Regions from separate parts of the Bradyrhizobium sp. SZCCHNGR1005 genome, predicted to be linked through region 2. Evidence: predicted binding sites of a transcription regulator. Region 2 holds the regulator's gene; each other region holds the start of a gene.
What was found. The regulator PhoB, encoded in region 2, activates phosphate uptake and scavenging genes when phosphate is short. The targets are predictions, from matches to a motif close to TGTCATNNANCTGTCAT.
Positions count from the first base shown of each region.

Region 1 (10,418 bases), on a different contig from region 2:
GCTGACAACTCTCGAAGGCTCGGCGAGCGTCCCCGCGGAACCTCCTCACAGGCGGGCCGTTGCTGACTTGCATCAGAGATCAAAGTGGTGAGGAACCGGCAGTGCGAATACTTGTGGTCGAGGACGATCCGCTGGTCCGCGAATTGGTGGTCGAAGCTCTGCGCGAAGAAGGGTATGAGGTAATTCACGCTGCCAACGGAGAACAAGCGCTGGCGTGGTGCAAGAGGCAGATCGCGGACGTTCTGGTCACCGACATCAGGCTGCCCGGTGGCGTCGACGGATGGCAGATCGCCGAACGCTGTCGGGAGCATGATCCCGAGCTCCAGGTGATCTACGCGACGGGCTTCTCGCCCGTCGAGGCTCGTCCGGTGCCCGGCAGTCTCACCTTGCACAAGCCCTACCAAACCGACCGCCTCGTCGAGGCCGTCAGGCAAATGGACAAGGAACGGCGGCCCTCCTCGGATTAGATGAGAGCCAGACGACCTGGGATCGCAGCCGTAACTCGCATGCCGCGCTGGCTGCGCGTTCCTAAATCCTTCGCCGAGAGGCGATACTGCGACTATCCTTCGAGGACGTGCCCCAAAGCTTTTAGCGGGCGCACGCGATCGCTGACGATCTTCAGGATGGCTAGCATTGGAACGGCCAGGATCGCGCCAGGCACCCCCCACATCCAGAACCAGAACACCAGCGACAAGATGATCAGAACGGGGTTCAGGGTGAAGCGTCGCGCAAGCAGCATGGGAGTCAAGGTTTCGCCCTCGGCGACGGACGTCTGACAGGAACGACTGTCCAATTGAGAGATTGTGATATCGGTCTGTGGTGCGATACCTGACCACCAGCTCGCGCCATCCACCCGGGACGGCTCATTGTCAGACGCGCGTCGGGCGATGGGTCGATTTCCGTGTGCGCGCAGTCGAGTTGCGCCACAAGGCGCAGGCCGGATCCGATGTGAGCAGACAGAGCAGTTCTGCGTCGTTGCCTTGCAGTTCGAAAAATTCGACTTGGTTTTGAAGGTTGGTCATGAGGCTCCCCTGACAGGGTGAGGGCGGGAGCGCGCGGGTCTCTCAGTCACCGATGGATGCTCGGCGGGCCGGGCGGTGATAGGTCTTGTTAACGCCTGTGGCGGACCAAATCTGAGCAGATTTGAACAGCTCGCTCTCTAATTAGGTTGTTTCTCGTATCGCAGGGCTCAGGCCGGTGAAGTCCGCCTGTTGCGGCCTATTGTCGCTTGGCATTCACGTCGAAGATGAGCGCGGCCTGGGAACACCCGTCCGGTATCGGTGCGGACCTCAAGCCGCCTTCATAAAATAAGTTCCGCCGGCTCGGGTTCATCAGCTACAATAGAGAGGTCCATAGCTCCCTCCTGAGCGCCGTTCTGATCGACAAGTCTGAAATAGTCCGGAAGGACTGACCGACGCGCGACCAAAGATCGATACGGCTGGAAATGCGCGGCATCCATTTGAAGATCAGGGATCAGGGCTAACTGGGCTCGTCAACGGTTTGTCGTCTCTGTTGCCGGATTATGAACGCGGCTCATCGCCGGTCTTCCGCACTCACGATCCGTTGGATCGCTGCAAGTTTCAGCTTGCCAAGCGCATTGTATTGATCGCGGGACGGACTTTGATCTTCTTCCGGCGGTGCTGGACGGTGGCAAATGCCGTTGCTTGCGGAGAAACTCGTTTCAAGTTCGATAGAGCAAGGTGATGTGCATGAATGTATTCAAGATAAAGATCGCACGCATCGAGATGATTTCGCCGAATGAACGCGGCGAGGACATTCGCCTGACGTTCCGATTCGAAAGCGGTCAGACCAGCTTTGACTTGCCAATTTTCCTGAAGTCTTGCGAGTTCGACGATACGGAGATCGTCAAGGTGGCCCGAAGCAGATTGCACGATGTTTTCTGGCAGCTTTGCAGCCAGTGCGAGGATTGGCAGCTGACAGACGACGAGCGTCGGGAGCTCGCAAAGATCAGCGTGCGGCCTGGCGTCAAGGCGTACGAGTAGGTCGGGAACACAGCCGTCTCTGCATTGGATGCATGCCGCTGAAATCAGCTTTTCGCTCCGGCAGCGATGCGCGGATCAAATGCAGCTCTCCAAGGGGCGAGACGAGTCGGGTTTCGAATAGGAGTGAGCAAAATTGGACAGCGACGGCAAGCTCGATGTGATCGGGTGAGGGCGAACGTCGCGGGCCGCTCCGCGACGTTCGGGCGGCCCGAGATCGCGACCAGTGCCGAGCTCGGGCCGTTGTTGTTTGCGCTTACAAGGGGACCGAGGGAAGCAGTATTCCGCGGCTTTCGTTGGCGCGATCGGGGTGCAATCCATGACCGCAGCTCCCGGTGTGCTGATCGAAGGCCTCGGGGATCTTGGCGCTGTTCGCCCAAGCCGGCGGTCCCTACCGGCCGGAAATGACCTGCGGCTGTTGTCTGCTGCGTCATCGGCCGGCTCAGTGACCGCGATCCGGCATCGAGGCATTGAGACGTTTGCGTCGTCATCCCGTCATCACCGTCAGCATCAAGGCTTGCGGCAATCGCGCGCCGTCGTAAGCGAGCCCTTCCTCGAACAACAGCCCAGTCCGGCGTCCCTACCGATGCCAGACAGGACTTCAACCTGTCCGCAAGAGCAGGCCAGGTGCCGCCTCGCCCGATGCCTAATAGCGTCCGTCAGTGACTGTGTTCGGAACTTCGGACGCCAAGCCAGGTTCCAGGCCCCATGAAGTTGCGAAAGTGCCTCGTGTGCGTGCCAGGAGGGCGTCGAGATGGCCGGTTTGCCGCGCACAAAACTGTAAGCAGGGTTCCGGAGGTCGTGCTGCAGGATTGGCCACGCCCGAGCTTGGGCTTTGGCGCCGCGACCGCCAGAATCCCCCAATGCGACCGCTCGGCCGAAATATGGGTGCGGTACCCACTCCAGGGGGATATAGTTACAAATGCTCGAAATCGATCTTCGCACAAGCCGACACTCAGGCGGCTCAGAAGCGCACCAGGACTTCCTGGCGGCAGAGGCCGAGCAATCCACGCGCCTGCAACGCAACGTTCCTCAGAGGAGCTTTCACCGCGCTCCCCGAACCGGCCACATGGTCCATCAGACTGCGACCGGCGTTGTCACGGCTGCGATCGACAAAGCTGCGGCGGACAGGTGAACGGGAGGCCCGCGCTGGGCTGACAGAAGCAGTCGTCCAACCAAGGGAAGCAAAACCGAATGTCGTCCGATAACATGTCGATGCCGGTTTGGCACGAAAAGCACCTGCGTGCTGCGACCCACGCTGCCGGCGTGGCCTTGTGGGCCTGGAACGTGGATACGGACGCCATTACCATGGACGAACGCGCCTACGACCTGTGGGCGGTTTCGAAGACCGAAAAACACATCACATTCGAAATCTTGTCCAGGAATATCCATCCTGCTGATCTGGAGCGGGTCAGGTCGGCGTTTGCCGCTACTCGCGCAATAGTGGGCGCTTACGAGATCGATTTTCGTATCTTGTTTGGCAGCGACATTCGTTGGATCTCCGCGCGCGGGCAAGGTGACGATGCGGACATTGCCGATCGAACTATGTTTGGCATCTTTCTCGACGTCACCCAACGCAAGCAAGCCGAGGAAGCGAACGAATTGCTGGCGGGGGAGATGAGCCATCGAGTGAAGAACCTTCTGACCATCGCAACCGCGCTTACTCAATTTACATCGCGTTCGGCCGCAACCAAAGAAGACATGGCCCATGAGCTAACAAGCCGGCTGATGGCCCTAGGACGTGCACAGGACCTCATTCGCCCGGGACCGGGCAGGAAGAGCGAAGGAGCGCTTCTTGGCGACCTCGTCTCCGTCTTGCTCGCGCCCTACGACGAAAGAGGAGCGAGCGTCCGCATTCGCGTTGCCGTGCCGAAGATGAATGTCGGCGAGAGGTCGAGTACAACGCTCGCACTTGTGTTGCACGAATTGGCAACGAACTCGGCGAAATACGGTTCGCTGTCGCTGGCAAGGGGCACTTTGGACGTGTCGTGCAATGCCCATGACGACGAAGTCGTCATGACCTGGACCGAGCGGGGCGGTCCGCCTCTCAAGGCTCCCGCGATGCTCAACGGCTTTGGAAGCAGCCTGATGCAGCGGACCATGGCAGCCCAGCTTGGGGGCTCCATCGCATTCGACTGGTCGGAGGAGGGGCTTGTCGCTACGCTGATCATGAGCAAGGAGAGCATCGGAAGGTGAGCAACTTTGAGACCTTCGTCCGGTAGCGGCCGGTGCATGTGAATGCAAGACCGCCGCAACAGCGTCCGCTCCGCTCTCGAAAATGCAGGCGACACGATCTCGCTCGATGCAAACTGAGGCATCAAGGCAAGCCACGCCACCTTAAGCCTCGATCAGGCCACGCTCATAACAGGCTTTGTCGTAGGGAAAAACCACCGCCGGATCCGGCCTGTGGAGGCGACGGTGCTTTCCCGGATAATTCAGCCGCCACAGCATATCGCGAATAACATTAAGTCGCGCATGTTCCTTGTCGCCGGCCCGGACCACGGTCCAGGGCGAGCTGACGGTGTGCGTCCGCTCCAGCATCTTGTCCCGTGCCTCGGAATAGGCTTTCCAATACTTCTGCGCCTTGGCATCGACGGGGCTCATCTTCCATTGCTTCAGGGGGTCTTTTTGGCGGTCGGCAAGCCGTCGCTTCTGTTCCTGTTTCGAAATATCAAGGTAGTACTTGAGCAGGGTGATACCCGAACGCTCGATCATCGCCTCGAAAGCCGGCACGGTCTCGAGGAATTCCTCGGTTTCCTTCTTGCTGCAAAAGCCCATGACACGCTCGACTCCGGCCCGGTTGTACCAACTGCGATTGAACAGCACGATCTCTCCCGCCGCTGGCAAGTGCGAAACGTGTCGCTGGAAGTACCATGAACACCGTTCCCGATTGCTTGGCGGCCCCAGCGCCACGACGCGGGTATCACGCGGGCTTAGATGTTCGACAATCGACTTGATCGTGCCATCCTTGCCGGCGGCATCGCGGCCTTCGACGATGACAAGGATACGCTGGCCGCGCTCAATCACGCAGCGCTGCAGCTTGACGAGCTCGATCTGCAGCCGGACCAGCAGCGCGTGATATCTGTGGCGACTCAAATGTTGCGGAAGTGCTGGCCGGTTCTTCATGGTTCGTTCCTTCCTGGTCGCCTCACCATCCAGCGTCGGCGCGATGACACGAGGTGGTCCATATATTTGCAGCTCTCCGACCAGCGGTCAGGTCACGCCTGTCGGATCGCGATCGCACTGCGAAGCTGATGTTGTGCTTGCACTTCGGCGGCCGTCAACATAGCCGCATGAATGAATCGCGACGTTCTTGCTCGGTGCCTCGTCCGCAAGCCCACCCAGTTTCGGCTGTCCGGACTCCGGATCGGCATTTGCGTGGCACGTTCAACTCGGCCATACTTCCCGAGAGCGTCACCGGATGAGGGGCTTGGCCCAAAGGCTGCCCCGATCGGAGCTTTCGTTGATTACCCTGAAGGTTCTTCACACGACGTCCTATCGATTCAACGAAAACGTGCGCCTGCTGCCGCACCGTTTGATGCTTCGTCCGCGCGAGAGCCGCGAGCTTCGTTTGATTTCGAGCAACATCACGGTGACGCCGCCTGCGACTTTGACCTGGGCGCACGATGTGTTCGGCAATGCAATCGCGACGGCCACGTTTCAGATGACGGCCTCCAGCCTGGTGATCACCAGCGCCGCAGAGCTTCAGCTCGATGCGGTTGCATGGCCGGTGTTCGATATCGCCGTCTCGGCCATGTCTTACCCATTCCGCTATTCCGATGACGATTGGACCGATCTCGGCGCCCTGGCTCTCCCCCAGTTCTCGGATACGGCGGGGGTCCTGCGAAATTGGGCACAGATGTTCGTTCGAGGGAGTCGGACTGATACGCTATCACTGCTGAAGGACCTCAGCGTCGGCGTTTCTGAAGCTGTGCAGTACCAGAGCCGCGAGGAGGAGGGCACCCAAACGCCGGTAGAATCCCTAAATCGTGGCTGGGGGTCATGCCGGGATCTCGCGGTGCTGTTCACCGAAGCAGCACGCATGCTCGGGTTCGGAGCCAGAATCGTCTCCGGCTACCTTTACAATCCGGAACAGGACAACGTCGGATCGAGCGGCGCGGGATCAACCCATGCGTGGGCGGAGGTCTTCGTACCGGGAGCCGGCTGGATCACATTCGACCCGACGAATCGTAGCCTCGGCGGCTTCAACTTGATCCCGGTCGCGGTCGCGCGCGACATCCGGCAGACGATCCCAGTGTCCGGCAGCTTCGTCGGCAGCATCGGCGCTTTCGCCGCGACGTCTGTAGAAGTTCTTGTCACATCTTAGATCGACGGGCTTTCAGCGGCCTTTCTGGTCAACCGTTCGGCTTCAAGGCGGTCGCGCTCATGAAGGACGGTCGCTGTCGAGCCTGGACTTTTCTGACGCGCCTCGCGCCCCGCAGCCTGGGCGATGGCCACGGGTGCCGCATACGTCACGCGGTAGATCGGCGGTGAATTGCGGGCCGGCTATAACCAATTGATTCCCGCCAACGGCAACAGCCGTTGAAGGATCGCGGCTAGGCAGATCAGCACCACCAACAATTTGAGAAGACCTGCCAGCCTGGATTCATTGACGAACTTGTCGATGGCCCAGAAACAAATTGCCCCGACAACGCAAATGATCAGGATCCCGATTATGAGTGAAAGCATGGAAGCCCCCGTGCGGCCGTGGTAGCGACGCGCGCGCCACCGCGGACCAAAAGAAAGATCGGCACTCGCTCGTGCGCAGGACACTGCTTCGCGAACGTCTCCGATCGTCGAAGCTGAGTTTGTCCAATTGATACGCGCTCACGTTGCGCTAAATCAATTGACGCAATCTTTCCTGGATCATTCTTATGCATCGTTTCCGAAGACGCCGGCTGCACCGAAGGCGGCCGCGCTACCCGAAAATGTTTCGGAGATGCCGTGATGAACAGATCGTCCAAGACGATGCCTCTGCGCTCGTTGTTGCCACCACGCGGTGGCTCGTCGGGCTTGGCGCGTCGGCTATAGCGGCGGTACGGCATCGGTGCAGGCATCGCTGGCGCGCTGATCGGCGGGCGGCTGAAAAAAGCGCGTTTCGGGCGAAATACGGGACGCAACAGCATCAGGGCTCGCAAGGCCGGGCGCCGGATGAAATTGACTTGCATCAATTCGACGTTCTTGCAAGGCCCTAAATTCACCCTGTGGTTGAATGCAATAAGAATGCCCGCTCATTGGGAGCCGATGTCGTGAATAATGAGCGTTCGTCAGGCGATCCCGATCTACCTCCGGGGGTGATTATTCAGCGCTCGGATCGACATGTGCCCCGTGCGGAGTCGATGGGCGACCGGCTTGTGGCGGTTCAATTGCGAAGGGCGCTTGCGAAAGCCGAGGCGCGACTTCTTCAACAGGACGAGTTGATTCACAGACAAGAACTGCTGAAAGCGGAATCCGATCATCGCCTGTTGAACGATCTCCAGATGATCATCAGCCTTCTTGCGCTGCAGAGCCGCAATACGACCAATCCCGAAGCGGCCTCACAATTGGCCGCGGCGGCTAATCGCGTTTCCATGATTGCTCGTATCCACCATCGCCTAAATTCCTACGATGGTGTGAGAACAATCGAGTTCAAGAAATTCCTTCAGGATCTTGGACGCGAATTTTCTGCGATGTCGTCGTCGGACGCCTCTCTGGGGAAAATCCGCGTCGAAGGTAGTGAGATCAATTTGCCTGCCTTCACCGCTATTCCGCTTGGCTTTATCGCCAACGAGTTGATCACGAACGGGGCAAAGTATGGCAAAGGCCGGATCGCCATCAAGTTGGAGCCGGATCCGAAATATGGCTATGCGCTGTCGGTTTCCAATGATGGCCCGGCTTTGCCCGAGGGGTTCGACCCCGCCGCCGGCAAAGGGCTGGGAATGAAGATAGTTCGATCCTTTACCGACCAGATCCGCGGTGAGCTACGGATCGGTCGCGGCGCGGATGGTCAGGGCGCGCGATTTACCGTGCTGTTTTCAAGCGGCTGAGCATTGGAAGAGACCCCTTTGGACAAAGACCGCGCCATCGGATCGGCGAAGCAAATCAAAGGCACGGTCCAAGCAGGGTGACGGGGCTCGGCAAGATCTCCCCTAAGTGCGCCAGTTGTCCGTCAGCCGTCTTTTGAATTCGGTTTGATTTCAATCGAACCATCTCGACAACCGGAGAGCTTCTGGGCCCGGCTGCTATCGCCGGCGGCCGATGGCAACTCCCAGCAGGAAGGCGACTAACAGCGAACCCAAAGGGGCTTCGCGCGCGATATTGCTCAAGATGCTCAGCGGCATCCCTGGCTTTCGGCCCGCTTCTATCGCGCCGGCAACCCGATGGGCTGTCTCCTTCAGAGCTTCAGAGACTTCCGCGATGGAGGATTTCGGCTCTTGAGCAGGATCCAAGCCTTCGTGGGGGAAAGGGGCCAGCGGCACATCATCACTCATGATCCAATCTCCAAACCCGTTGTCGAAGCGTGAACTGCCCGGATATATCCCATAAGCTATCGCGCCCGCCGCGGCGGCCGCGTCAGCCGTTGCGCCAAAGCAAGGCCGGGACGACGGTGCTCTCGACCTTACCGGCGAACTTCTTCGCCGAGCCGCCGATCCGATGGTTCTCCACGCGAACACTCCCTCAGATGAGGTCTTGGAGAGCTAACTGGCCAGATCAGGCGACGTTCCTGCGCGCACCGAAGGCCAGCCGTCAAATGTGGTGTGATTCAAGCTGTCACCATTCCACCCGCGCCGCTCGACCGGGCTGACGAGGATGGGCATCTGAAGACCATTGCGATGCACGGGGCCGATCCTCGCACGGCTCAGTACCGTCTGGATCTTGAGGGAAATCAGGAGATGGCAGCGGCTACCGGTACTTATTTACTGGTCTGGCAATCACCGGCGGAAAGCGCCGGTCCGGCCGTTACCCAACGCCAACCAGGCATTATGTGACGCGGTGGGCTGTACTCTCGCTGCCGCCCCAATCCATTAAATATTCGCTAATGAGCAGAAAAGAACAGCGCCGTGACAGCGATGATTTCTAGACTGATGCCATCACCGTCCCATCAAGGCATCGACCGGTGACTGGGAGCTCTGTACCGCTCCCGCCTGAGTTTAGGTGAGCATCATGCCTTCCTTGGCAGTCCTGTTCGACGCAAGCCGCATGGCAATTCAGCCCCACACCTGCCCTCAATGCCTGGGTCCAATGGTCCTGATGGACATAAGGCCCTCTCAGATCGGATTCGAGATCCGCACGTTTCGGGGCATCGATTGCGATCACGTCGATAAGTTCGTCAGCGAAACCAACTCGATGAAGTGGATCAATTCCGGGCTGCGAGCGCCGGTTTAGATCTCAGCATGCCCTTTGGACAGCCGCCTTCCACTTCGTTTCAGCCTTTCAGGTGCGGGCCGATCGTCTCCGGTCGCGCGACCACCATCGAGGTCGCGATAGGCTTTCACGTATCTGGCGGCGCATTTTCTCAGCCATGCGCCGACGTTCAGCGCGATCGCCAAGAAAGACCCTTTTCCTTCTGCGAAGCGTTGAATTCGAGGACGTATCTTCGAATGGCCTGCTTGGCGTTGAAGCGCCAACGGCGCACGAGCTGCCATGCCTGCTGAGACACGACCCAGTCCTGGGCTTGACGAAACATGTGGTAGCACCAGGCAAATGCAGGAATCGACATAAGCTTATCGCGGCTGATGCTGAATAGACGCTCAACAAGCAAGAGCTTGAGTAGCTCGCCTACGATGAGGGCCATAAGCCCGGCAACGACGTGACCTGTCGCCGTCAGGTAGGCGGCAACAGGCTTCACAGGTTCAAGCAAAATGACCGGTAAGATGAACAGCGCCAGAGTAGGATATGGGCGAAGCGACACGATCCATGCGCGTAGGCTCTCGAAAGCCCGGCAGTCCGCCAGCCAGCGAAAGACAGGTTTCAAGAGCGTGAAAAAGACCGCGTCCACCAGGAAGTAGATGGCGGCGATCAGAAACACAAAGGGTTTGAATATGCGGCCCAAGCTGGTTCTCCAGCGAACCAAGGCGCGAACCTATCAATGGTTCACGAAATATCGCGACGAATTATAGGGCCGCAACGGAACCTCAGCTCGGCGCCCAGGCGGGCGGCCATACCGGGCGCCAACGCCATATTGCGCTAAGCTGATTAATATGCACAGACGCCAGCCGGGTCGGCGATGGACCCGCTCTGTGTGATGCAAACGCTGCATCAATCCGCTCGCCGGCTCCGAGGATCTCGCGCGGGTCGGTCACGCGAATGGAGGCTCTTTCAAACTCGGCTTTTGGTGATTACGTGCCTCACGGAAGGAAATGAGCCGCCGTCCCTTCTCGTCCCACAAGGCCCTCGGCACACATCGCAAACTCTCGAGGAGTGTGATCCGTCCCACCG
Region 1 is NZ_JAUEZC010000002.1:100,954-111,371, reverse strand. It holds gene QXZ85_RS06705 (response regulator) at 102-467, shown strand; partial or broken gene QXZ85_RS06700 (AI-2E family transporter) at 560-766, opposite strand; partial or broken gene QXZ85_RS06695 (Crp/Fnr family transcriptional regulator) at 1,307-1,411, shown strand; gene QXZ85_RS06690 (hypothetical protein) at 1,710-2,003, shown strand; gene QXZ85_RS06685 (sensor histidine kinase) at 3,195-4,196, shown strand; gene ppk2 (polyphosphate kinase 2) at 4,338-5,126, opposite strand; gene QXZ85_RS06675 (transglutaminase family protein) at 5,464-6,327, shown strand; gene QXZ85_RS06670 (sensor histidine kinase) at 7,250-8,026, shown strand; gene QXZ85_RS06665 (hypothetical protein) at 8,222-8,470, opposite strand; gene QXZ85_RS06660 (hypothetical protein) at 9,514-10,032, opposite strand; gene QXZ85_RS06655 (fatty acid desaturase) at 10,279-10,418, opposite strand, start outside.
Region 1: the regulator PhoB is predicted to act here: its motif matches at 5,159-5,175, upstream of ppk2 (polyphosphate kinase 2).

Region 2 (10,418 bases):
CTCGGGTAGCGGAACCTCAGATATGTCGAGGAAATGACGGGGGGTCTTACTCATGACGCGGCTGCCTGCTTCGACTGACCGCTCGATAGCGCCGTACAGGCGCGATCGAGCCGCTGCACCGACTCTTCGATCTCGGTTTCGTTGACGATCAAGGGCGGCAGGAAGCGCACCACGTTGTCGCCGGCGCCGACGGTCAACAGCTTCTCGTCGCGGAGCGCCGCGATCAGATCGGCCGACGGAACCACGGCCTTGATGCCGATCAAGAGACCTTCGCCGCGGACCTCGGAGATCACCTCCGGGTGGCGATCGATCACGGCGGCGAGCTTCTGCTTGAGCAGCAGCGACATCTTGCGCGCGTGCTCGAAGAAGCCCGGCGCCAGCATCACGTCCAGCACCGCATTGGCCGCGGCCACCGCCAGCGGGTTGCCGCCGAAGGTCGAACCATGCGAGCCCGCCGTCATGCCGGCCGCAGCATCGGCCGTGGCGAGGCACGCGCCGATCGGGAAACCGCCGCCGAGCGCTTTCGCCAGCGACATCACGTCGGGCTCGACCCCGAGCCAGCGATGCGCGAACAGCTCGCCGGTGCGGCCCATGCCAGTCTGCACCTCGTCGAACACGAGCAGCAGGCCGTGCGCGTTGCAGAGCTCGCGCAGGGCCTTGTAGAAGCCCAGCGGCGCGGTGCGCACGCCACCCTCACCTTGCACCGGCTCGATCAAGATGCCCGCGGTGTGCGGGCCGATCGCCTTCTTCACCGCTTCGAGATCGCCGAGCGGGACTTGGTCGAAACCATCCATCGGCGGGCCGAAGCCGTCGAGATATTTGGCCGAGCCGGTGGCCGCGAGCGTCGCCAGCGTGCGGCCGTGGAACGCGCCCTCGAACGTAACGATGCGGTAACGTTCCGGATGCCCCTTGGCGGCGTGATGCTTGCGCGTGATCTTGATCGCGCATTCCATCGCTTCGGCGCCGGAATTGGCGAAGAACACGTAGTCGGCGAAGCTCTGCTCGCACAGCCGCGCCGCAAGCCGCTCGCCGTCCGGGCTCTTGAACAGGTTCGACATGTGCCAGAGCTTGGTCGCCTGCTCCTGCAGCGCCTTCACCAAATGCGGATGCGCGTGACCCAGCGCATTCACGGCGACGCCGGAGGTGAAGTCGAGATAGCGCTCGCCATTGGTCGCGATCAGCCAGGCGCCCTCGCCGCGCTCGAAGGCGAGATCGATCCGGGCAAATACGGGGAGCAGATGCGACGCGACGTCCGTCATGGCTGATCACTTGAGCTGACGGGCCGGTCAAGACGCGCACGAGGAGGCGCAAAGCAGCGCCATCGCGCACCCGGGACCCGGCCCTGGAAAACAAAATGTGCCGCCTTTTCAAGGCGGCACGGACAACTATTGTATGCGCAGGACGTTCGCTGTCAACACGCGTGAGCCAGCCGCCTCAGCGCGGAACAGGTGGGGTTTCCGGTCGATGACAGTGCTAAGCGTTCCCGGTCCACATCGACGGAAGGTGTGGACGGTGGCCCCCGACTCTTGCGCGGGAGTCACGGCATATTGTAGCGTTTTTCGCATCGAGTACGACATCTCGTGCAGCAGGTCTGATCCTTAAGAGTTCGGTGGTTCGGCGTACACGTCCGGGCGCGCATCTCGCGCCCGGCGAGGGCTAAGGGATTCTGCGAGCAGGGATTTTCGTGAGTTTGGCACCGCAGCGCTGTCCCGAAACTGGCCAGCGAAACGCGAAGGGAAAGGTGCGATGACGGTATTGACCTGGTCAGACGATCGCGTCGAGCAGTTGAAAAAGCTCTGGGAGGCCGGACTGTCGGCCAGCCAGATCGCAGCGGAGCTCGGAAATGTGACGCGCAACGCCGTGATCGGCAAGGTCCACAGGCTCGGCCTCTCCGGCCGTGCCAAGAGCCCTGCCGCCGCCGCTCCGCGTCAGCGCAAGGCCCGCCCCGCTCAGCCGATGATGCGGGTGGCCCGCCCGGTGGCGCGCGGCAACACCGCGCTCGCCCAGGTGTTCGAGGTCGAGACGGAGCCCGATCCGATCACCTTCGACAATGTGGTGCCGATGAACCAGCGGCTGTCGCTGCTCGAGCTCCGCGAAGGCACCTGCCACTGGCCGGTCGGCGATCCCGCCAGCGCGGACTTCTTCTTCTGCGGCGGCAAGGCGCTGAACGGCCTGCCCTATTGCGCGCAGCATTCGCGCATCGCCTATCAGCCCGCGGCCGATCGCCGTCGTCACCCCGGCAAGAGCCCGGCACGCTGATCTGTTGCGCATCTTGGACGCGCTGTTAGCTCAGCCATCAGCTGTCGTCCCCGCGAACGCGGGGACCCATAACCACCGGCGGGCGTGGTTATGATGGATGTTAGCTACAGCTGCAGCTCTATCATCAGCATTTGCGGTTATGGGTACCGGCGTTCGCCGGGATGACGGCGGCGCACGTTGCAAGCGCGCTTGTCATGACAAAAAAGGCGGAGCCGAAGCTCCGCCTTTGATCGGGTGCTGTTTGTCGCTGCGCGATCGCCCTCAGCTCACGATTCCGCCTTCGCAAAGCGGTCGTCGAGCGCATAGCCCGCGCCACGCACGGTGCGGATCGGATCCTGTTCGCGTCCCGGATTGAGCAGCTTGCGCAAGCGTCCGATGTGCACGTCCACCGTACGCTCGTCGATGTAGATGTCGCGGCCCCAGACGCTGTCGAGCAGCTGCTCGCGGCTGAACACGCGGCCCGGATGTTCCAGGAAGAACTCGAGCAGCCGATATTCGGTCGGCCCGAGATCGATCGGCCGGCCGGAGCGGGCGACGCGGCGCTTCTCGCGATCGAGCTCGATGTCGCCATAGGCGAGCACGGTGGCGAGCCGTTCGGGGCTCGCGCGACGGAGCAGACCCTTCACGCGGGCCAACAGCTCGGGCACCGAGAACGGCTTGACGATGTAATCGTCCGCCCCGGTGGCGAGCCCGCGGACCCGCTCGCTCTCCTCACCGCGCGCCGTCAGCATGATGATCGGCAGCTGCTTGGTCTCGGGCCGGGCGCGCAGGCGCCGGCACAGCTCGATGCCGGACAGCCCCGGCAGCATCCAGTCCAGCACCACGAGATCGGGCACCCGTTCCTTCAGTCGCGTGTCGGCGTCGTCGCCGCGCGCAACCGTCTCGACCTCGTAACCTTCGGTCTCGAGATTGTAGCGCAGCAGCGTCGTCAGCGCTTCCTCGTCTTCCACAACCAGAATGCGCGCACTCATCGCTCAGCTTCTCTCTCAGTTTCCGGGGGCGGTGGCCGCGAAGGACGTCATGTCGCCCTTCGGACGCTTGTCGATCATCGGCTGGCCTTCGATCATGTAGAACACGGTTTCCGCGATGTTGGTCGCATGATCGCCGATCCGTTCGATGTTCTTGGCGCAGAACATCAGGTGAATGCAGAACGAGATGTTGCGGGGATCTTCCATCATGTAGGTGAGCAGCTCGCGGAACAGCGAGGTGCAGATGGCGTCGACCTCCTCGTCGCCCTTCCACACCGTCATCGCCGCCGGCAGATCGTGGGCGGCATAGGCGTCGAGCACCGACTTGACCTGCGACTGCACCAGGTCGGTCATGTGCTCCAAACCGCGGATCAGCTTCAAGGGATGGAAATCGCTCTCCAGCGCGGCGACGCGCTTGCCGATGTTCTTGGCGAGGTCGCCGATCCGCTCGAGGTCGGTCGCAACCCGCATCGCGCCGACGATCTCGCGCAGGTCCACCGCCATCGGCTGCCGGCGGGCGATGGTGAGCACCGCGCGCTCCTCGATCAGCCGCTGCAGACTGTCGATCTCGGCGTCCGTCTGGATCACCCGCTCGCCGAGCGCGACGTCGCGCCGCACCAGCGCGTCGACGGAATCCACGATCAGCCGCTCGGCCAAGCCGCCCATCTCCGCGACCAGCCGCGTCAGCTCCTGCAGGTCGCTGTCAAACGCCTTGACGGTATGTTCACTGGCCATCTCTATCTCCTCGGCAATGCCGTCGTAGTCCGGCGCGTCAATTCGGGTCTCGCTGCCTCAGCCAACTGCCCCTTGCCGACCGATGCAAGGGGTCCGTTTCCGGCATCAGCCGAAGCGGCCGGTGATGTAGTCCTGGGTCCGCCGATCGCTCGGCGAGGTGAAGATCTTGCTGGTATCGTCGAACTCGATCAGCTCGCCGAGATACATGAAGGCGGTCTTGTCGGAGACGCGGGCCGCCTGCTGCATGTTGTGGGTCACGATCGCGATCGTGTAGTTGTCCGACAGCTCCTGGATCAACTCCTCGACCTTGGCGGTCGAGATCGGATCGAGCGCCGAGCACGGCTCGTCGAACAGGATCACCTCGGGACGCACCGCAACGGTGCGGGCAATACAGAGACGCTGTTGCTGGCCGCCGGAAAGGCTCAGGCCCGAGGCGTTGAGCTTGTCCTTGACCTCGTTCCACAGCGCGCCGCCGCGCAACGCCTTCTCGACGCGGTCATCCATCTCGGATTTGGAGATCTTCTCATACAGGCGGATGCCGAAGGCGATGTTCTCGTAGATCGTCATCGGGAACGGCGTCGGCTTCTGGAACACCATGCCGACGCGCGCACGCAAGAGGTTCAGGTCGAGCTTGGGGTCGAGGATGTTGGTGTTGTCCAGCATCAGCTGGCCTTCGGCGCGCTGGCCCGGATACAGATCATACATCCGGTTGAAGATGCGCAGCAGCGTGGACTTGCCGCAGCCGGACGGTCCGATGAAGGCCGTCACCCGGTTGGTTCCGAGCGACAGGTTGATGTTCTTCAGCGCATGGTGATCGCCGTAATAAAAGTTCAGGTTCCGGACCGTCACCTTCGCCGGAGCGTCCGGCAAGGATTTGTTCGGAATGACGCCCGCCGGACTTGAGACGGAAACAGACATGTCGGTCATTTTGCGCTCCTCTCGGCGCCCAGAATGCGGGCCCCGATGTTCAGGGCAAGTACGGTCAAGGTAATCAAAAGGGCCCCGGTCCAGGCCAGCTGCTTCCAATAGGCATAGGGGCTCTGGACGAAGTTGTTGATGGTCACCGGCAGGTTGGCCATCGTGTGGGTAAGATCGAGGCTCCAGAACTGGTTCGACAACGCAGTGAACAGGAGCGGCGCGGTCTCGCCGGCCACGCGAGCGGTCGCCAGCAGGACGCCCGTGATCAAGCCGGAGCGCGCCGCGCGATAGGCGATGCGCCGGATCACCAGCGAACGCGGCAGGCCAAGTGCGGAGGCGGCCTCACGCAGCGGATTGGGCACCAGCAGCAGCATGTCCTCGGTGGTGCGCAGCACGACCGGAATCACGATCACGGCAAGCGCCAGACAGCCCGCGATGGCCGAGAAGCCGCCCATCGGAACCACGACCGCGCCATAGATGAACAGGCCGATGATGATGGATGGGGCAGAGAGCAGGATGTCGTTGATGAAACGGATCACCGAAGTCAACCGGTCATGGCGACCATACTCGGCGAGGTAGGTGCCGGCGAACAAGCCGAGTGGAGCACCGACGCCGACGCCGAAGACCGTCATGATGATCGAGCCTACGATGGCGTTGCGCAGGCCGCCGTCGCTCGATCCCGGCGGCGGCGTATCGGTCGCGAAGACCTGCACGGTCAGGCCAGCCAGGCCCTGGTAGAGCAGATCGATCAGGATCAGTGCGAGCCAGGTCACGCCGAACAGCGCGGCAAGCACGCACAGCGCACGGACGAAGATGTCCTTGCGGCGGCGGCGGCCATAGATCCGGTTGGCCGGATTGATGGGCGTATCGGTAGACGTCATGCGATCTCTCCTGCCCTATCCATCCGGCTTATTTTCCGGCCTTGGCTTCGAGCCGCAGCAGCATCAGGCGCGCGCCGGCGAGCACGAAGAAGGTGAGAACGAACAGCAACAGTCCGAGCAGAATCAGGGCCGACTGGTGCAAACCGTCGCTCTCCTGGAATTCCGATGCGATCGCCGCCGAGATCGTGGTGCCCGGCGCGAAGATCGACGAGGAGATGCGGAACGAGTTGCCGATGATGAACGTCACTGCCATGGTCTCGCCGAGCGCCCGGCCGAGCGCCAGCATGATGCCGCCGATGACGCCGACCCGGGTGTAAGGGATCACCACGCTGCGCACGACCTCCCAGGTGGTGCAGCCGACGCCATAGGCGGCCTCCTTCAAGACCGGTGGCACGGTCTTGAACACGTCCACCGAAATCGAAGTGATGAAGGGCAGCACCATGATGGCCAGGATCAGCGAGGCATTGAACAGGCTGAGATAGGACGGCGGCCCGGCGAAGATGTCCTGCAGGATCGGAATGTTGGCGCACAGGCTGATCATGAACGGCTGGAACGTGTAGGCCAGGAACGGCCCCAGCACGAAGAAGCCCCACATGCCGTAGATGATCGACGGGATGCCGGCGAGCAGCTCGATGGCGATGCCGATCGGGCGGCGCAGCCATTGCGGGCAGAGCTCGGTGAGGAAGATCGCAATGCCGAGACCGACCGGGATGGCGATCAGCATCGCGATAAAGGACGACACCAGCGTGCCGTAGATCGGTCCCAGCGCACCCAGCACGGGCGGATCGGCTGACGGCGCCCAGCGGCGCGTCCACAGGAACTCGAAGCCATATTCCTTCATTGCCGGCCAGGCGCCGATGATCAGTGACAGGATGATGCCGCCGAGGATGAGCAGCACCGAAATCGCCGACAGGCGGGTGATCCAGTAGAAGGTGACGTCGCCAAACTTGAAGGCGCTCAGCGCCCGGGCGCGGTCATAGGGTCCGGCGGCATCGCTGACAGTGCTTGCGTCGCTTTGAACGGCCATCTCTGCCAAGTCCGCCCCCTGTTTCTGATAGACCTGTACTTGCGTACTTGTACTTGCGCACTTGTGCTTGTGTACTCGCACTTCTGCACCAGCACCTGCGTCGTCGACGTCCCCTCTCCCACGCCTGGGAGAGGGGCCACATTCGAAGGAGCGGCTTAGCTCTTGATGTCGGACGACCAGGTCTTCTCGATCATCTTCACGACGTTGTCGGGCATCGGGATGTAGTCGAGCTCCTCAGCCATCTTGGCGCCCTTCTCGAACGACCACTTGAAGAACTTGATGGCTTCGGCGGAGGCCGCCTTGTCGGCCGGCTCCTTGTGCATCAGGATGAAGGTCGCCGCCGTCATCGGCCAGGACTTGTCGCCCGGCTGGTCGGCCAGGACAACGTAATAGCCCGGCGCATGGGCCCAATCCGCATTCGAGGCGGCGGCCTGGAACGCCTCCACGGTCGGCTGCACGGTCTTGCCGGCCTTGTTGATCATGCCGGTGTAGGTCAGCTTGTTCTGCTTGGCATAGGCATACTCGACATAGCCGATCGAGTTCTTGGTCTGGCTGATATTGCCGGACACGCCCTCATTGCCCTTGGCGCCGACGCCGGTCGGCCACTCCACGGCCGTGTTCGCGCCGATCTTGCTCTTCCACTCGGGGCTGACGTCGGAGAGATAGGTGGTGAAGTTGAAGGTGGTGCCCGAACCGTCCGAACGACGCACGACCGAGATCGCCTCGGACGGCAGCTTCACCTTCGGGTTCAGCTTCTTGATCGCCGCGTCGTCCCACTTGGTGATCTTGCCGAGGTAGATCTCGGCGAGGGTCGGACCGTCGAGCACCATCTCGCCCGGCTTCACGCCTTCGAGATTCACGACCGGGACGATGCCGCCCATCACCATCGGCCACTGGACCAGGCCGTCCTTCTCGAGCTGCTCGGCCTTCAGCGGCGCGTCGGTGGCGCCGAAGGTCACGGTCTTGGCCTGGATCTGCTTGATGCCGCCGCCGGAGCCGATCGACTGATAGTTCAGACCGTTGCCCGTCTCCTTCTTGTAGGCGTCAGCCCACTTGGAATAGATCGGGAACGGGAACGTCGCGCCCGCTCCGGTGATGTCGGCGGCAAAGGCCGACGTCGATGCGGCGACCAGGCCGGCAGCGACGATAGCTTTGAAGAAATTCATTGCTGGTCTCCCATTTGGGGAGCGAAGCGCCACGCGCGCCCGACTGCGCTCCCGCCGGCCCCTTTAAGGTGCCTCGTTGCCGCTTTTATAAAGGTTTGATGACAGTCGGATGACATGGATCAAACCATTGCAGCTACAGGCTTTTATGCCCCGAATGGCGGCTTTGGCTGGGGGAAACAGGCGGTGAAAGTTGCTCCATTTTTGGGCACACTTTCGATCAAAAGACGGCCGCGGTGGCGGTTAAGAATGTGTTTCACCAGCGATAATCCGAGCCCCGTCCCGCCCTGCGCGCGGCTGTCGCCGACATCAACCCGGTAGAAGCGCTCGGTCAGCCGGGGCAGGTGCTCGGGCGCGATACCGGGGCCGAAGTCCCGCACCTTGACCCGGATTTCCGGGGTTCCCTCACCTGAGACTGCCGAGGTCAGCGACACAATGACGCGGCCGCCCGAGGCGCCGTATTTCAGGGCGTTCTCGATCAGATTCTCGAACAGGCGGAGCAGCTCCTCCCGGTCGCCGGCAATGGTGACGGGGGTCTCCGGCAGATCGATCTCGACCTTGACCTGACGCTCGCGTGCCAAGGGTTCGAGCCCGTCGGCCACCTGGTGGATGATCGGGATCAGGTCAACGGTCGCATCCGGCCGAACATGCGCGGAGAGCTCGACCCGGGACAGCGACAACAGATCGTCGATCAGGCGGGCCATTCGCCCGGCCTGGGTATGCATGATGCCGAGGAAGCGCTCGCGCGCCCTGGGATCGTCCTTGGCCGGTCCCTGCAGGGTGTCGATGAAGCCGGACAGTGCCGCCAGCGGCGTACGAAGCTCATGACTTGCATTAGCGACAAAGTCGGCGCGCATCTCCTCGACCCGGCGCAGCGGCGTCAGGTCATGGAACGTCATCAGCATGCACTTCTCGGTGCCGCCGAAGGCGGTCGGAACCGGGACCGGCGTGATGATCAGCTCCATCCAGCGATCGACCGGCACATGGTCGTGATAGGTGGCGCGACGGGGCTCGGTGGTGGCAATGGCTTCCCGCAACGCCGTGATGATTTCGGGAGAGCGCAGCGCGAATTGAGCGAGCTCGTTCTTGCGCAGCGCCGGCGCCAGCTGCGCCGCCGCCTCATTGAGGTGGATGACACGACCGGCGCGGTCGAGCAGCACCACGGGATCGGGCATGCCGGCCACCACTGCATTGACGGCGGGGGCCTCCACGGGATTGCTGCCACGGAACACATCCTCCCGCGTTGTCACGGCGCTGTGCAGGCGCCAGGGCACCAGCGCAGCGGCGGCGATGCAGAGGAACACCGCAGCCGCCCGGAACGGCAGGAGCTCGTCGCGCAACACGAGCACGCCGAGCGCGAGCGCGGCCACCAGGAGGATGATTGCGGAGTGCCGGAGCCGGTCCGGCCAGGGCGAGAAGGCGGCCGGAGAAGACGGTGATGGACCGTCCAGTGCTATCGGGCTGTCGCTGTCAGATTTCTGCACCGCGTCCTGCAGCTCTCATTGAGGATTGGAGAAGCGATATCTGCGCTTCATCTGCGCGCCTCTTGACCAAGATTTTCCGGATCACTGTTCCCTCGGCCTGCGGAGCATCCCGCGGCCGGGTCACACGCCGGCATCCCTGTGCTCGGTCACATAAGCGGCTTCGTGCGCTCGTCCTGCTTCGAAGTGGAGGGCGGCCTGACGTAGCCGTTTGGACCGGGCACTGATGATAATCTCGCGAAACGTCAGCAAGATTACAGATATGACGAAGGGGGCGAGATAATAGAGCATTCGGAACAGCAGCATGCCGGCAAGCAGCTCCTCCCGGTCCATCTGCCAGAGCCCCACCAGCATGGCGGCATCGAACACGCCGAGCCCGCCTGGCGAATGGCTCGCAAATCCCAGGAGAGTCGCCGAAACGAAGATCACGGCGACCACGACGAAGCCGAGATTGGGCTCGTCCGGGACCAGCACATACATCGCCAGGGCGCAAAAACCGAGGTCAAGGATGCCGATCGCGACCTGGAGGAGGGTGAGCGGACCGCCAGGCAGCATGACCGTCCAGGGTCCGCGGCCGACCATGCGCGGCTTGGTCCAGACCCAGGCCACATAGCCGAACAGCCCCATCAGGATTGCGATCGCGACCACGCGGTTCAGCCAGGGCGGCAGCTGGTCGATGGCGGCGGCAGCTTCCGGATGATAGGTGATGCCAAGCCCGAGCACCGCGGCGTTGCCCAGCCAAAAAGTGAGCCCGGCGAGGAAGCAGATCTTGGCGACATCGATCGCATTCAGCCCCCAGGCCGAATAGATCCGATAGCGCACCGCACCGCCGGTAAAGACGCTCGCGCCGACATTGTGGCCGATCGAATAGCTGGTGAAGGCGGCCAGCGCGTTGATCCGATAGGGCACGTGGCGGTGCCCGATCGCACGCACCGCGAACAGATCGTAGAACGTCAGGGTGAAATAGCCGGCGGCCACGAACAGCG
Region 2 is NZ_JAUEZC010000006.1:42,545-52,962, reverse strand. It holds gene argF (ornithine carbamoyltransferase) at 1-54, opposite strand, end outside; gene QXZ85_RS23955 (aspartate aminotransferase family protein) at 51-1,259, opposite strand; gene QXZ85_RS23950 (GcrA family cell cycle regulator) at 1,747-2,259, shown strand; gene phoB (phosphate regulon transcriptional regulator PhoB) at 2,526-3,230, opposite strand; gene phoU (phosphate signaling complex protein PhoU) at 3,246-3,962, opposite strand; gene pstB (phosphate ABC transporter ATP-binding protein PstB) at 4,068-4,889, opposite strand; gene pstA (phosphate ABC transporter permease PstA) at 4,886-5,761, opposite strand; gene pstC (phosphate ABC transporter permease subunit PstC) at 5,790-6,788, opposite strand; gene pstS (phosphate ABC transporter substrate-binding protein PstS) at 6,944-7,954, opposite strand; gene QXZ85_RS23915 (ATP-binding protein) at 8,098-9,408, opposite strand; gene QXZ85_RS23910 (UPF0104 family protein) at 9,556-10,418, opposite strand, start outside.

Region 3 (10,418 bases), on a different contig from region 2:
TGAGATCGGCAAACATCGCCTGGCCCGCGACATCAAGCGCATTGGTCGGCTCGTCCAGAAGCCACAGCGGACGGTGCACAGCTAGCAGTCGGGCGATCGAGAGCCGCCGTCGCTGGCCGGCGGAGAGATACGCCGCCGGCAGATCGGTCGCGTGCGCAAGCCCCACCGCGGCAAGGCAATCGGCGGTCGCGCGGACCGCGCCGCCGCCGAGGAAATCGGTCCAGAAGGATAGGTTTTCATGCACGCTGAGCGCTGGCTTCAGGGCATCGCGATGACCGAGATAATGTGCCTGTTCGGCGACCGTCAGTTCGTCCTCGCCGCCCTCGATCGCGATCGTGCCGCCGGCCGGCAGCAGCAGCCCGGCAATCAGCCGCAGCAGGGATGTCTTGCCCGAACCGTTGCGCCCGGTGACCGCCACCGCTTCGCCTGCCGCGGCCTGGAAGGTGAGTCCCGCGAACACCTCGCGCCCGCCCCGCACACATCTGACATCGCTTCCCAACAGCTGCATGGTCCGTCCGTTACAGCCCTCTGAATCCGATGGCTAGCACTTCAGAATTTGTGGGTGATGCCACGTCGCGACTTGCTTGTCTCTGTGGCGGCGCAGTTAGAAAGCTTCTATAAGCCCGGATTTGATGCAGCACACAAACCCCCGCTGCAAGCCACCCGGCGCTTTGCGCTGACGGTCCTTGGGTACCCTCTCCGGGTATAACGATCAATTGGGATTTCCACGCATGACCTCGCTCGACAGCTTCAAGAGCCGTAAGACCCTTCGGGTCGGTACGAAGTCTTATGTCTATTACAGCCTTCCCGCCGCAGAGAAGAACGGTCTGAAGGATATCTCCAAGCTGCCGTACTCGATGAAGGTGCTGCTCGAGAACCTGTTGCGCAACGAGGACGGTCGCAGCGTGACCAAGGACGACATTCTCGCCGTCGCCAAATGGCTGAAGAAGAAGACGCTGCAGCATGAAATCGCTTTCCGCCCCGCGCGGGTCTTGATGCAGGATTTCACCGGCGTGCCGGCGGTGGTTGATCTGGCCGCGATGCGCAACGCGATGCAGAAGCTTGGCGGCGATGCCGAGAAGATCAACCCGCTGGTGCCGGTCGATCTCGTCATCGACCACAGCGTCATCGTGAACTTCTTCGGCGACAACAAGGCGTTCGGCAAGAACGTGGCCGAGGAATACAAGCAGAACCAGGAGCGCTACGAATTCCTGAAATGGGGCCAGAAGGCCTTCACCAACTTCTCCGTGGTGCCGCCGGGCACCGGCATCTGCCACCAGGTCAACCTGGAATATCTGGCGCAGACGGTTTGGACCAAGAAGGAGAAGATGACGGTCGGCCGCACCAAGGGCACCTTCGAGGTCGCCTATCCGGACTCGCTGGTCGGCACCGATTCCCACACCACCATGGTGAACGGCCTCGCCGTGCTCGGCTGGGGCGTCGGCGGCATCGAAGCTGAGGCCTGCATGCTCGGCCAGCCGCTCTCGATGCTGCTGCCCGACGTGGTCGGCTTCAAGCTGACCGGCCAACTCAAGGAAGGCGTCACCGCGACCGATCTCGTGCTGACGGTGACCCAGATGCTGCGCAAGCTCGGCGTGGTCGGCAAGTTCGTCGAGTTCTTCGGCCCCGGTCTCGATAATCTTTCCGTGGCCGACAAGGCGACGATCGGCAACATGGCCCCCGAATATGGCGCGACCTGCGGCTTCTTCCCGGTCGATGCCGCGACGATCGATTACCTCAAGGTCTCGGGCCGCAAGTCGGCGCGTGTTGCGCTGGTCGAAGCCTATGCCAAGGCACAGGGCCTGTTCCGTACGGCGAAGTCGGCCGATCCGGTATTCACGCAGACGCTGACGCTCGATCTCGGCGACGTCGTGCCCTCGATGGCCGGTCCGAAGCGGCCCGAAGGCCGCATTGCCCTGCCGGCGGTCGGCGAAGGCTTTTCCACCGCGCTGGCTGGCGAGTACAAGAAGACGGACGCCACCCACCGCTTCCCGGTCGAGGGCCGCGACTTCGATCTCGGTCACGGCGACGTGGTGATCGCGGCGATCACCTCCTGCACCAACACCTCGAACCCGAGCGTCCTGATCGGGGCCGGCCTGCTCGCGCGCAACGCGGTCGCCAAGGGCCTCAAGGCCAAGCCCTGGGTGAAGACCTCGCTCGCCCCGGGCAGCCAGGTCGTGGCGGAATACCTCGCCAATTCCGGCCTGCAGAAGGACCTCGACAAGGTCGGCTTCAACCTGGTCGGGTTCGGCTGCACCACCTGCATCGGCAATTCCGGCCCGCTGCCGGAGGAGATTTCGAAGTCGATCAACGATAACGGCATCGTTGCTGCGGCCGTGCTGTCCGGCAACCGCAACTTCGAGGGTCGCGTCTCGCCGGACGTGCAGGCCAACTATCTGGCGTCACCGCCGCTGGTGGTGGCTTACGCGCTCGCCGGCACTGTGACCAAGGACCTTGCGGTCGAGCCGATCGGCATCGGCAAGGACAAGAAGCCAGTCTACCTGAAGGACATCTGGCCGACGACCAAGGAAATCAACGACTTCATGAAGAAGTACGTGAAGGCGTCGATCTTCAAGAAGCGCTATGCCGACGTGTTCAAGGGCGACACCAACTGGCGCAAGATCAAGACGGTCGAGAGCGAGACCTACCGCTGGAACATGGGCTCGACCTATGTACAGAACCCGCCTTATTTCGAGGGCATGAAGAAGGAGCCGGAGCCGATCAAGGACGTGGTGGAAGCCCGCATCCTGGCGCTGTTCGGCGACAAGATCACCACCGACCACATCTCGCCGGCCGGTTCGATCAAGCTGACCTCGCCCGCCGGCAAATTCCTCAGCGAGCATCAGGTGCGCCCCGCGGACTTCAATCAGTACGGCACCCGCCGCGGCAATCACGAAGTCATGATGCGCGGCACCTTCGCCAATATCCGCATCAAGAACTTCATGCTCAAGGGCGCCGACGGCAGCATCCCCGAGGGCGGTCTCACCAAGCACTGGCCCGACGGCGAGCAGATGCCGATCTACGACGCTGCCATGAAGTACCAGGCCGAGGGCGTGCCGCTGGTGGTGTTCGCCGGCGCCGAATATGGCAACGGCTCGTCGCGCGATTGGGCCGCCAAGGGCACGCGGCTGCTCGGCGTCCGCGCCGTCATCTGCCAGAGCTTCGAGCGTATTCACCGCTCCAACCTGGTCGGCATGGGCGTACTGCCCTTGACCTTCCAGGAGGGTACATCCTGGCAGTCGCTCGGCCTGAAGGGTGACGAGAAGGTCACCATCAGGGGTCTGCAGGGCGATCTCAAGCCTCGCCAAACGCTCACCGCCGAGATCACCTCGGCTGAGGGGGCGACGCAGCAGGTCCCGCTGCTGTGCCGGATCGATACCCTCGACGAACTCGATTACTATCGAAACGGCGGCATTCTCCACTACGTGCTGCGCAAGCTCGCGGCGTGAGGGTGCGACAGATTGGCTCACTCTGAAGTGAGTGGCAGGTGATGCGGGAGGCGGCCTATGACATGGGCCGCCTCTTTTGTGTTCGGTATACCATCGTGCCTCGAGGCGATTTCGGGACGGTGTCAACGCGGCAAGGTGTAACGGGTAGTATGCGACCATGGCAGGGATGATGGGTGGTAGGACGTCTTGGTGGTCGGGCGCGGCGCTCGGGGTCTGTGCGATCATCGCCGTCATTCGACCGGCCCAAGCCGATCCTCGCGCGGTAGTTGAGCTTTTCACATCCCAAGGTTGCTCGTCCTGTCCGCCGGCGGACAAGGTGCTTGGCGAGTTGGCGCAGGATCCCACCGTCATCGCCATGAGCATGCCGATCGATTATTGGGATTATCTCGGCTGGAAGGACACCTTGGCCGATTCCCGGTTCTCAGCCCGCCAGCGGGCCTATTCGCGCATGCGCGGCGACCGCGAGGTCTACACGCCGCAGGCCGTCATCAACGGCTCGGTTCACGTCATCGGTAGCGATCGCGAGGCGATCGAAGGCGCGATCGAAGACACGATGCGCAGCGGCGCCGTAATGTCGGTGCCGGTCAGCCTGGTCCTTCAGGGCGATGAGTTGACCGTGAGCGTCGCGGCCGCAAAGGAGCAGGCTGCGCACAAGCGCGGCGAGGTGTGGCTCTGCTCGATCTCCAAGGCTATCCCGATCTCGATCAGCCGTGGTGAGAACACCGGCCGCGAGTTGACCTATTACAACGTCGTTCGCAATCTCTTGAAGGTCGGCGATTGGAATGGGACGCCGGGACACTGGAATGTGCCCATCGACAAGATCGCCCACGAGGGCGTGGATGGCGCCGTCGTCTACGTGCAGGACGGGACGCGAGACCGTCCCGGCCCCATGCTCGGCGCCGCCTATACCGAACTTCACTGACGTTTGATCCGATCCCACGTCCGGATTCGCACGCACGCTGAGGCGTTGGCGCTTCTCGCGGTCGGCGTTGCGACTGTCGTCGTTCGGAAAATCGCGAGTTCGGGTTCCGCTCAGCAGGTCTGCGCAACCATCTTCGATTCGAAGCCGCGCTGAGATCAAGACTCTGTCGGAGCTCTTCGCACCCGCAGCTCGCAACCAGCTCACCCCCGCTAGATGCGAAGGTCGGACGCGGAGTAGGAATACCCCCAAAAGCAAAAGGACCAACTTTCGTCGGTCCTTCAATGGCATCCTTCGATGTCGGGAGGAGTGAATAGGCCCGATCCTGACGACCCCGGGGGGCTGGGGGCTGAGGAATCCGGAACCGAAAGGACCGGGCCAACGCACACGCAACGTTATGTTAGGTTGGAGGGGCGGACGCTTGGCGGAAGTGGGGCGTCATTATGATTCCGCTAACGATCCCGTGACGGACCCGCATTGCGTGCAGGCTGCACGACACAGGGCGGATCTGGCTCGCCAAGGATCACCAAGAATCGCCGGCGATCATCATGAGTGGCCCAGGGTCGCTTTGAGCGCCTTCGCGGGTCTCCTCAAGAGTCCCTTGCGGTCGTTGAGGGACGGCGCGATCATGTCATGCAGATGACAGGAGGACGCTCAATGAACCTCGTACCGGAGGATGCCGACCCGAGCGAGAACCGCGCGGCGGCCCGCAACGTCGCCGCGGCGATCCCGAATCGGGTGACGTTCAACCGCCTCGAACTCAACCGCATCTTGAATCTGTATGGCCGCATGGTCGCCGACGGCGTGTGGCGGGACTATTCGATCGATTTTCTACGCGACCGCGCGGTCTTTTCAGTGTTCCGGCGCGCCTCGGAAGTTCCCCTCTACCGGATCGAGAAGGACCCGCGGCTCGCCCGCAAGCAGGGCATGTACAGCGTGATCTCGGCCACGGGGCTGATCCTGCGCCGCGGCCACGAACTTGAGCGGGTTCTCCTGGTCATCGATCGCAAGCCGGCGCTGGTGTGACCGCGTCGGCCGCCACGCCGAGGCCGCTGGCCCGCGCACGTTCCGGAATGAGGGGCGGATTTTCAGGTTGCCGGCAGCGTATCGGCGCCTTGGCCAAGCTGGCGCTGCATCATCACCGTGTCGAGCCAGCGTCCGAATTTCAGTCCGACGTTCGGATGTGTGCCGATCATCTGGAAGCCGCATCGGGTGTGCAGGCCGATCGAGGCGGCGTTGGCCGAGTCGCCGATCACCGCGATCATCTGGCGGAAGCCGCGGGCCTCGCATTCCGAGATCAGCCGTTGCATCAGCCGCAAGCCGATCCCGCGCCGATGGCTTGCAGGATCGAGATAGACTGAATTCTCGACCGTGAAGCGGTAGGCCGGGCGCGGCCGATAGGCCCCCGCATAGGCGTAGCCGGCGATACGGCCATCCTGCACCGCGACCAAATAAGGAAAGCCGCCGTCGGTCAACGCACGGAAGCGACGCGTCATCTCAGGCAGATCCGGCGGCTCCAGTTCGAAGGTCGCTGTGCCTTCGCGCACGGCCTGCGCATAGATCGCGGTAATGGCGGCAAGGTCGGCCTCGCTCGTCGGCCGGATTTCGAGTTCTGACATGGACCGGAACCATATCAGGGGCCGGCCCACGTTCAACCGCCTTCCAACATGGCAGGTCTTCTCGGCAAGTCTTCCCGCCAGTTCTTCCATGGGCAAGTGTTCGATGGGGCGGTCTTCGTGCCCTTGATGGGGGCGCAGAGAGCTGCCCGAGGTCCAACAAAAAAAGCCCCGGCCAGAAGCCGGGGCTTTGAACAGGTTGGCCTTCGCCGTTGTTAGTCGCGCTGGCCGAGCAGCTGCAGAAGCAGCGTGAACAGGTTGATGAAGTTCAGGTACAGCGACAGCGCGCCGGTGATCGCTGCGCGCTCAGCGACGTCGCCGCCGGCCGAGGCATAGCCGTAGATGTACTCGTTCTTCAGCCGCTGCGTATCCCAGGCGGTGAGGCCGGCGAACACGAACACGCCGATGATCGACACAAAGAACTGAAGCGCGGAGCTCGCCAGGAACAGGTTGACGAGGCTTGCGATCACGATGCCGATCAGGCCCATGAACAGGAACGAGCCGAACCCGGTCATGTCACGCTTGGTGGTGTAGCCGTAGAGGCTCAGCGCGCCGAAGGTCGCCGCGGTGATGAAGAACACCCGCACGATCGAGGTGTGGGTGTACACCAGGAAGATCGACGACAGCGAAACACCCATCAGCGCCGAGAACACCCAGAACAGGATCTGCGCGGTCGACGGTGCCAAGCGGTTGATGCCGGCCGAGATGGCGAACACCATCGCCAAGGGCGCGAGGATGAACAGCCACTTCAGCGGGCTCACGAACATCGCGTAGCCGAACTGGGTCAGGTAGGCGTTTCCGAAGCGGAAGACGCCGGCCGCCGGATCACCGGTCACGGCCGCCATGTAGACGCCGAGCGCGGCCAAGCCGGTGATGGCGAGGCCAATGCTCATGTAATTGTAGATGCGCAGCATATAGGCGCGCAGACCGGCATCGACGGTCGCGGCATCGGCGCGCCCGGCGACCCGGCCGAAGGGAGAAGCGTAATTGCGGTTTAGATCCGACATGGTCGAATTCCCGTTGTTTGTCCGGCGGTCCGTTTGTGGGCCCGTTCCGCCGGCTCTCGAAACCCTATCTCAGATGTCCCTCGCTCCCGACATTAAATTTCCGTCATCGGCAAATTTACGTCCGGGGGCGGACTCTGAACCCATCATTCAAGTGGGAAACTAGCATATTCGATGCAAGCTTCCACGCGCGGCCGAATGTCGCTCCGCACGTGTTTTTGGCCTTACATCGCGTTAACCGTGCGGCAGAGCGCCGCAATTTCATAAATTCCTCAGGACGGAGGCCGGTTTCTGGTTGAGCGCCAAAAGGGTGCCGACCAGCCCCAATCCGACGGTTACGACCAGGGCTGCCAAAACCACCCAGGCGGCGCTGCCGGCCTGCCAGACAAAACTCAAGGTCATCAGCCGTGTCACGATCAGCCAGGCTGCCACCGAACCGGCGATGACCCCGAATACTGCCGTGGCCAGGCCGATCAACAGATATTCCAACCCATAGGCGCCAAGCAGACGCAGCCGCGTCGCGCCCAGGGTCTTCAGGATCACCGCGTCGTAGACGCGATGGCGATGGCCGGCAGCCAATGCACCGCCCAATACCAGAATTGCAGAGATCAATGTGACAGCGCTCGCGCCGCGGATCGCCAACGCGAGGTTGGACACCACCGCACCGATCGTCTCCATCACTTCCCGCACCCGCACGCTGGTCACCATCGGAAAGGCATCCGCCACCTTCTTGATGACCTGCGCATCGTCGGTGACGTCGGCCCGCGCCTCGGTCAGGGTCGCCACATGGGTGTGTGGCGCGCCCTTGAAGGCGCCAGGCGAGAACACCAGGACGAAATTGATGCCGAGCCCCTGCCAGTCGATGTTGCGCATGTTGCCGATATGAGCGGTGATGTCCCGTCCCAGCACATTGACCACGATCTCGTCGCCGACCTTCAGCCCCATGCCGTCGGCGATCCGTTTCTCGATCGAGACCAGCGGTGGGCCATTGTATTCGGCGCCCCACCATTGGCCTTCGACCACTTTGGAGCCTTTCGGCACCTCGCCCGTATAGGTCAGGCCGCGGTCGCTCTGCAGCACCCATTCGGCGTCCGGCGAAGCTTTGATGTCTTCGGCGCGGACGCCGCGCGCGGAAACGATGCGCCCGCGCAGCATCGGCACCTCCTCGACTTTCGAGTTCGGGGCCAGCTGCTTGAGAAACGTGCCGAAGCGATCGGCTTCGGTCGAAGGGATATCGATGAAGAAGAACGAGGGCGCTTGCTCGGGCAGCTGCGCCAGGAATTGCCGGCGCAGGTTGCCGTCGATCTGAGTGATCGTCACCAGCACCGCCAGTCCAAGGCCGAGCGACAGCACCACCGATGGGGTCAGGGCACCGGGACGATAAATGTTGGTGATCGCGAGCCGGACCAGGGGCAACCGGCTGCGAGGCAGACGGCGGGCGGTCGCCATCACCAGCGCTGCGACGCCGCGCAGCAGCGCAAACACCAGAACCGAGGCCGCCACGAAGATCGCTGCGATCCGCTTGTCGTAGGCGAGCCCGATGACGACGGCGACCAGGAACGCCACCACTACGGCCATCAGCACCAGATAGCGCCAGCGCGGACGGTGAAATTCGGCGATCACCGCTTCACGAAACAGCGCCGCCACCGGCACGTCGTGGACGCGGCCGAGCGGCCACAGGCCGAACGCAAGCGCGGTGAGGAGACCGTAGACGAACGACAGCGCGAGCTCGTCCGGGTGCAGCGCCGGCACTACCGGTAACGGCAACAGCTTGCCTAGGAGGCCGACGATGACGAAGGGCAGTGCCGCGCCGGCGCAAAGTCCGATCACCGAGCCGATGCCGGCCAGTACGATCACCTGTGTGAGGTAAATGCCGAACACATCGCGGCTCGTTGCGCCGAGCGCCTTGAACGCTGCGATCACTTCGGTGCGCCGGTCGATGTGGCTCTTCACGGCATTGGCGACGCCGACGCCACCGACCAATAGCGCTGCCAGTCCGACCAGCGTCAGGAATTGGGTGAAACGGGTGATGTTGCGTTCGAGCTGCGGCGAGGCGTTGCTGCGGGAGCGGATCTCCCAGCCCGCGGAAGGCGAGGCCTCGCGCGCCGCGGCAATGAAGGCGGCGGTGGCATGATCGTCGGCCGCATTGTCGGGCAGGCGGACGCGATAGGTCCAGCGCACCAGGCTGCCGGGCTGCAGCAGCTGCGTGGCACGCAATGCCGCCTCGCTGATCAGAAAGCGCGGGCCGAGCCCGATGCCGCCGGATAGCTTGTCCGGCTCGGCCTCCAACGTGCTGCGGATCTGGAAACGGGCCTTGTCGATCGTGACGGTGTCGCCGACCTTGAGGTCGAGCCGGGCGAGCAGCGCGGGATCGGCGGCGGCCCCGAAAGCGCCGTCGCGCTCGCCGAGCAGATCCCCGAGCGGCATGGCCGGTTTCAGGTCAAGGTGGCCGAGCAGCGGATAGGCGCCGTCGACGGCCTTCGCTTCCACCAGCGCCAGCCGTCCGTCGGCCGCACGCACCATCGCCCGCAACGTCGCCGCCAGCGAGACTTCGCCATGCGTGCGCAGGAAGGCGACTTCCTCAAGCTTGGCCTCGCGCTGAAACAGCGAGAAGGCAACGTCGCCGCCGAGCAGGGTGCGGCCTTCTCGCGTCAGCCCGTCGCTGAGGCTGGCTGACACCGAGCCGACGCCCGCGATCGCCAGCACGCCGAGCGCGATGCAGGCGATGAAAACGTAGAAGCCGCGCAGGCCACCGCGCAGCTCGCGCAGCGCATAGCGGACGGACAGAGCGGTCGTCCGGCCGCCGCCGATCGGTTCGGATATCGTGCTCATGCGGTCCGGACTTGCGGCTTGCTGTGATCGCCTTCGACCCGCCCGGAGCGCAGCCGCACCACGCGGTCGCAGCGATGCGCCAGCGAGCTGTCATGGGTCACCAGCACCAGCGTCATGCCGCGTTCGGCATGCTTGGTGAACAGAAGGTCGACGATCTGCCTGCCGGTGGTTTCGTCCAGATTGCCGGTGGGCTCGTCGGCGACGAGGATCGCGGGATCCGGCGCCAGCGCGCGCGCCAACGCGACCCGCTGCTGCTCACCGCCGGAGAGCTGGGTCGGATAGTGGTGCAGGCGGTGACCGAGTCCGACCGATTCCAGCTCCTGTGCCGCCCGCCGCGCCGCGTCCATGTTTCCTGCCAATTCGAGCGGCACCGCGACATTCTCCAGCGCCGTCATCGTGGGAATGAGGTGGAACGACTGGAACACGATCCCGACCTGACGACCGCGGAACCGGGCCAGGCCATCCTCGTCGAGAGCATTGAAAGCGGTGCCATTGACCACCACCTCTCCGCTATCCGGACGTTCCAACCCCGCCATCACCATCAGCAGCGTGGATTTGCCCGATCCCGAGGGACCGATCAGGCCGATCGTTTCACCCT
Region 3 is NZ_JAUEZC010000002.1:774,474-784,891, forward strand. It holds gene ccmA (heme ABC exporter ATP-binding protein CcmA) at 1-508, opposite strand, end outside; gene acnA (aconitate hydratase AcnA) at 732-3,449, shown strand; gene QXZ85_RS09725 (DUF1223 domain-containing protein) at 3,607-4,371, shown strand; gene QXZ85_RS09730 (DUF2794 domain-containing protein) at 5,026-5,394, shown strand; gene QXZ85_RS09735 (GNAT family N-acetyltransferase) at 5,457-6,077, opposite strand; gene QXZ85_RS09740 (Bax inhibitor-1/YccA family protein) at 6,200-6,991, opposite strand; gene QXZ85_RS09745 (ABC transporter permease) at 7,250-9,820, opposite strand; gene QXZ85_RS09750 (ABC transporter ATP-binding protein) at 9,817-10,418, opposite strand, start outside.
Region 3: the regulator PhoB is predicted to act here: its motif matches at 4,997-5,013, upstream of QXZ85_RS09730 (DUF2794 domain-containing protein).